One region of the Marinobacter excellens LAMA 842 genome, then DNA from elsewhere that is predicted to be linked to it. Evidence: predicted binding sites of a transcription regulator. Region 1 holds the regulator's gene; the other holds the start of a gene.

Region 1 (3,391 bases):
GGTGGAAATGGTGATTCAGCCTCGCGGCTCCAGCAACCTCACAGACGAATAGGTTACTGATGGCAGTTCTCAGGGCCAGCAACCTGGCAAAAAGCTACAAACAGAAAAAAGTGGTTCTGGATGTGTCTCTGGAAATCCGGTCCGGAGAAATCGTAGGCCTGCTCGGCCCCAACGGAGCAGGGAAAACTACCTGTTTTTACATGATTGTCGGGCTTGTACCCTCCGACCGCGGCCGAATCACCATTGACAGCCAGGACATCACGCCCCTGCCCATGCATGGCCGGGCACGCAAAGGCATCGGCTACCTGCCCCAGGAAGCCTCGGTATTCCGCAAACTAACCGTGCGCGACAACATCATGGCCATTCTGGAAACCCGAAAAGGCATGAAACGGCCGGAGCGGGAAGCCAAACTTGAGGAACTGCTCGAGGAATTTCACATCACCCATATCCGGGACAGCCTGGGTATGGCGTTGTCCGGTGGTGAACGGCGGCGCGTCGAAATCGCCAGAGCGCTGGCCATGGAACCTGCGTTTATTCTGCTGGATGAGCCCTTCGCCGGGGTAGACCCGATTTCAGTCAGTGACATCAAGCACATCATTCGGCATTTGCGGGACAAGGGCATTGGCGTGCTGATCACCGATCACAACGTGCGGGAAACCCTCGATATTTGTGAAAACGCCTACATTGTCTCCGGCGGCCATATCATCGCCTCCGGCAATGCGGAAGCCATCCTGGCCAACCAGCAGGTCAAGGAAGTCTACCTGGGTGATGAGTTCCACCTGTGAGCGGAAGAAAACCCCTCGACGACCGAGGTCTGATTGTTTTGATGATCTGTAGCAAGTAAACTCGGCAAAGAACTTGCTTATACTGATACCAGTGAGCGGCAAGTAACCAGCGTATAACAATTTTTTTGCCTGACAGCAGGCAACGTCACTACCGGGACACCCTTGATTTATGGATCTTGAGCCATGGTTATGAAAGCCTCATTACAGCTTAAGATGGGCCAGAGTCTGACCATGACGCCCCAGCTGCAACAGGCCATTCGCCTGCTTCAGCTTTCCACCCTCGACCTCCAGCAGGAAATCCAGCAGGCACTGGAATCCAACCCCATGCTGGAAACCTCCGAGGATGACGATCAGTCTGACACCCCCGATACGGATGACGATACCCGGGACGAACATAAAGACCGGGATTCCGACCACGATGAACCAGCCACTGAGGCTGCCTCTGACTGGGATGAAAACGAAAATGGCCCGGACTGGGCTTCCGAAAACGACATCCCGGATAACATCCCCGACGACCTGCCCGTAGACACCGCCTGGGACGATATCTACCAGTCTGCACCGGCGCCAGCCAGCAAAGGGGACGACGAGAACGAATCGGATTTCGAAACCCGCAATTCACCGGCCGAAACCCTTCAGGACCACCTGGAATGGCAGCTCAACCTGACCCCCATGAGCGAGCGTGACCAGGCAATCGCCCACGCCCTGATGGACGCTGTGGATGAGCGCGGTTACCTGACCTCACCGATTGAGGAAATCCATTCCGGCCTGCAGGACGAAACCGAAGAGGACCCCCTGGAACTGGACGAGGTAGAGGCGGTTTTGCACCGGCTACAGCACTTCGATCCGCCCGGCGTGTTCGCCCGGGATCTGCAGGAATGCCTGCTTATTCAGCTCAACCAGTTGCCGCCAGATACCCCCTGGCTTCGACAGGCCCGCTTGGTGGTTACCCAGTTCCTGCATCTGCTGGGCAACCGGGATTACGCGCAACTGCTGCGCCGCAGCCGACTCAAGGAAGATCAGCTGCGCGAGGTTCTGGCCCTGATTACCAGTCTCAACCCTCGCCCGGGTGACGTGGTTGACCGCGCCGAACCGGATTACGTGATACCGGACGTCATCGTCCGAAAACACGAAGGCCGGTGGCGAGTTGAGCTCAACCCGGAGATCGCCCCGAGGATTCGGGTCAATGCCAGCTACGCATCGCTGATCCGTCGCGCCGATAGCAGTGCTGATAACACCTACCTGCGGGATCAACTGCAAGAGGCCAAGTGGTTCATTAAAAGCCTGCAAAGCCGGAATGAAACCCTGCTGAAAGTCGCCACCCGGATTGTTGAGCACCAACAGGGTTTCCTGGACCAGGGGGAAGAAGCGATGAAACCGCTGATCCTCTCGGACATCGCCCAGGCCGTGGAAATGCACGAATCCACCATTTCACGGGTAACCACGCAAAAGTATATGCACACACCCCGCGGCATTTTCGAGCTGAAGTACTTTTTCTCCAGCCACGTCAGTACCGCTGAGGGCGGAGAATGTTCCTCCACCGCTATTCGTGCGATGATCAAGAAACTGATTTCAGAAGAAACTCCAAAAAAGCCGTTGAGCGATAGCAAGATTGCAGCCATGCTTGGAGAACAGGGCATCAATGTGGCCCGGCGCACCGTTGCCAAATACCGGGAGGCCATGCACATTCCTCCTTCAAACGAGCGCAAACGACTGGTTTAATGTTTTCTCCGGTGCATGAAGCACCGGACACGCAGCCCGGTGGCAACACCGGCATGATGACAACAGGAGACGCCTATGCAACTCAACATTTCAGGCCATCACGTAGAACTGACCCCTGCACTGAAGGATTACGTCAACACCAAGTTTGAGAAGCTGGAGCGTCACTTTGACCACATAAGTAACTGTCAGGTGACGCTGGAAGTTGAGAAGGTACGTCAGATGGCCGAAGCCACCCTGCATGTCATCGGTGGCGAGATCCACGCAAAGGCAGAGAATGAGGACATGTACGCCGCGATTGATTCGCTGGTGGACAAGCTGGACCGCCAGATCCTCAAGCACAAAGAAAAGAATGTAGACCGGATGCACGGCAACGGCTGAGCGCGCTCATCGCGCCACCGTACCGGGTGTTTCAATGATACGAGCTGCGGCGGGGCATACCGGCCGCAGCCTTTTTTTTACGGAATCACAGTCGATCCATGAGCGATACATCCCTGACCATCGACAACATTCTGGCTCCCGAACTGACGCTGTGCCGAGTGCCAGCCTCCAGTAAAAAGCGGGTACTGGAAACCATCGCAGAGCAAATTCATCATCAGGATGAAATCCTCAGCGATACCGAGATCTTCAGCAACCTGGTTTCTCGCGAGCGGCTTGGCAGCACTGGTATCGGGCAGGGTATCGCCATACCCCATTGCCGCCTGGAAGGTCTCGACCGTGTGATCGGCGTGCTTATGACACTGGAAGAGAGCATCGACTTCGATGCTATCGACAATCAGCCGGTCGACCTGGTGTTTGCCTTGATCGTGCCCAAAGAAGCCACCAGTGAACATCTGGAGCTGCTAAGCCAGTTGGCCGAGAAATTCAACGACAACGGGTTCTGTGAACAG
Region 2 (3,391 bases), on a different contig from region 1:
AGCAGTAACAAGCCGGTGGCGAGGGTGAGCGGTGCTTTCATGACAATAACCTGCGGTAGTGAACTGTCTCGATTATCGGTGGCGGCTCCGGGCATTTCAACGCCGGAGGGCAATCCCTTGGTTACATATCGTTAAGGGCGCGGGGTGTTTGGTCGGATTTGCGAAAAGCGGCACAAAAAAGCCCCGCACGAGGCGGGGCTTTAAGGCTGGAATGCTTTGCACCATATTGGTGCGCTACATTAGCAGGAGTAGTAAAGCTGGAACTCAACCGGGTGAGTGGTCATGTTCAGTTTCTCAACTTCGCCACGCTTCAGGTCGATGTAGCCTGCGATCATGTCTTCGGTGAACACGCCGCCACGGGTCAGGAACTCGTGGTCTTCTGCCAGGCAGTCCAAGGCTTCAGACAGGGTCTCGGCAACCTTCGGAATGTTCAGCGCTTCTTCCTTCGGCAGGTCGTACAGATCCTTGTCCATGGCATCGCCAGGGTGGATCTTGTTCTGGATGCCGTCCAGGCCGGCCATCATCAGGGCTGCGAACGCCAGGTACGGGTTAGCCGCCGGGTCAGGGAAGCGCACTTCGATACGACGTGCTTTCGGGCTGTTTACATACGGGATACGGATAGAGGCAGAGCGGTTGCGGGCAGAGTAGGCCAGCATTACCGGTGCTTCATAGCCCGGAACCAGACGCTTGTAGCTGTTGGTGGCCGGGTTGGTGAAGGCGTTGATGGCCTTGGCGTGCTTGATCACACCACCGATGTAGTACAGGGCGGCTTCGCTCAGGCCCGCGTAGCTGTCGCCGGCGAACAGGTTCTTGCCGTCTTTGCTTAGGGACATGTGTACGTGCATGCCGGAGCCGTTGTCACCAACCACCGGCTTGGGCATGAAGGTGGCGGTTTTGCCGTAGGCGTGGGCCACGTTGTGTACACAGTACTTCAGAATCTGAACTTCGTCAGCTTTGCGGGTCAGGGTGTTGGCGCCAACGCCGATTTCACACTGGCCAGCGGTGCCCACTTCGTGGTGGTGTACTTCAATTTCCAGGCCCATGGATTCCATGGCGGCACACATGGCGCCACGCAGGTCGTGCAGGCTGTCGACCGGCGGAACCGGGAAATAGCCGCCTTTCACGCCTGGGCGGTGGCCGATGTTGTTGCGATCGAAGTCTTCGCCGGAAACCCAGGCAGCTTCTTCAGAGTGAATGTGGTAAGACGCGCCTTGCATGTCCACATTCCATTTAACGGAATCGAACACGAAGAACTCGGGCTCCGGGCCAAACAGCGCGCCATCGGCGATGCCGGTGGACTTCAGGTATTCTTCGGCACGACGGGCAACAGAGCGGGGATCGCGCTCATAACCCTGCATGGTAGAAGGCTCTACAATGTTGCAGGTGATGTTGACAGTGGTTTCTTCGGTGAACGGATCCAGTACGGCGGTCTCGTCGTCCGGCATCAGGATCATGTCGGATTCGTTGATACCTTTCCAGCCAGCAATAGAGGAGCCGTCAAACATTTTGCCGTCAGCAAAGAAATCTTCATCGGCTTCGGTGGCGGGCAGGGTGACGTGCTGCTCTTTTCCGCGGCTGTCGGTGAAGCGCAGGTCAATCCATTTCACTTCGTGTTCTTTGATCAAATCAATCGTCTTGGACATTGTGCATGCTCCGTAGTGATGTCGTGTTCGTTATGCCGGATCGTTCAGCGGGCTGAAGCCCGATCTTTTTCAGGTCAGGGCAGCTTAACAGAAGCTGTTGGCTCTTACCTTTCAATTACGGCTGCACAAGGATAAGCAAGGGGCTTGCCAGTTTTTCGGTTTTGCGCCAGAACAGCGCAGCGGCAAGGCTTTGGGGCGATTCTGGCGCACCGGAGTGCAGCTTACAGGCATTGGTTGCACTGAATGTGTGCACTTTATTGGTGCATTGATTCTTATCCTGCCTGATAACGGTGCATTAGTCGATTGGTTACATATTAGGCACTATTCTTCATATTATCGACATGGACTTTTCTATATACTGCTCGCCGCTAAATTCTGCAGGATACCCGTTGTGATTGATAAGCTTAGAAACGTTGCCATTATTGCCCACGTTGACCACGGTAAAACCACCCTGGTAGACATGTTGTTGCGCCAGTCTGGCACTCTGGACCGTAAGGAGCTCGAGAACGAGCGCGTTATGGATTCCAATGACCAGGAAAAAGAGCGTGGCATTACCATTCTGGCCAAGAATACTGCCCTTAAATGGAAGGACTACAATATCAACATCGTGGACACCCCGGGGCACGCGGATTTTGGCGGCGAAGTAGAGCGCGTCATGAGCATGGTAGACAGTGTGCTGCTGGTGGTGGATTCCATCGACGGCCCCATGCCGCAAACCCGCTTTGTAACCCAGAAAGCGTTCGCAGCGGGCCTGCGCCCGATTGTGGTCGTAAACAAGATTGACCGCCCCGGCGCCCGCCCGGATTGGGTTGTAGACCAGGTATTCGACCTGTTCGACAACCTGGGTGCCACCGACGAGCAGCTGGATTTCCCGATTGTTTACGCCAGCGCCCTGAACGGCATTGCCGGTCTGGATCACGAAGACCTGCAAGACAACATGGATGCCGTGTTCCAGGCGATTGTTGACCACGTGCCGGCTCCGGCGGTTGACCTTGATGGCCCGTTCCAGATGCAGATCTCCCAGCTGGACTACAACAGCTTTCTGGGGGTTATCGGTATTGGCCGCATCATGCGCGGCAAGGTTAAAACCAACACTCCGGTGGTGGCTGTTGGCGCCGATGGCAAGAAGCGTAATGGTCGTATCCTGAAGATCATGGGCCATTCAGGCCTGCAGCGTGTGGAAGTTGAAGAAGCGCAGGCTGGCGACATTGTGTGCGTGAGTGGTCTGGATCAGCTGTACATCTCTGATACCTTATGCGACCCCGCCAATGTTGAGGCACTGCCGGCACTGACCGTTGACGAGCCCACCGTATCCATGACTTTCCAGGTAAACGATTCACCGTTTGCCGGCAAAGAAGGCAAGTACGTGACCAGCCGTAACATCAAAGAGCGTCTGGAAAAGGAGCTGCTGCACAACGTGGCGCTGCGGGTTGAAGAAGGCGACTCGGCTGACAAGTTCAAGGTGTCTGGCCGTGGTGAACTGCACCTGTCGGTTCTGATCGAGAACATGCGTCGCGAAAACTTCGAGCTGGCCGTAGGCCGTCCGGAAGTGGTGGTCAAGGAAGTAAACGGTCAGAAGGAAGAGCCGTACGAAAACGTGATCATCGACATCGAAGAGCAGCACCAGGGCGCGATCATGGAACAGATGGGTCTGCGTAAGGGTGACATGACCAACATGATCCCGGACGGCAAGGGCCGAATCCGCCTGGAATACACCATTCCGGCCCGCGGCCTGATCGGTTTCCGGA

What was found. Region 1 encodes sigma-54, which starts transcription at its own class of promoters, with help from an activator protein. Its sites were predicted from a motif close to ANTGGCATNNANNTTGCTNT; they were not measured.
Region 2: the regulator sigma-54 is predicted to act here: its motif matches at 1,776-1,795, upstream of glnA (glutamate--ammonia ligase).

Annotation. Positions count from the first base shown of each region.
Region 1 covers NZ_LOCO01000004.1:111,256-114,646, forward strand. Annotated here, with positions in the region: gene lptA (lipopolysaccharide transport periplasmic protein LptA) at 1-52, shown strand, start outside; gene lptB (LPS export ABC transporter ATP-binding protein) at 60-785, shown strand; gene J122_RS05405 (RNA polymerase factor sigma-54) at 969-2,504, shown strand; gene hpf (ribosome hibernation promoting factor) at 2,580-2,882, shown strand; gene ptsN (PTS IIA-like nitrogen regulatory protein PtsN) at 2,981-3,391, shown strand, end outside.
Region 2 covers NZ_LOCO01000032.1:39,207-42,597, forward strand. Annotated here, with positions in the region: gene J122_RS18635 (DUF4124 domain-containing protein) at 1-41, opposite strand, end outside; gene glnA (glutamate--ammonia ligase) at 240-1,643, opposite strand; gene typA (translational GTPase TypA) at 2,035-3,391, shown strand, end outside.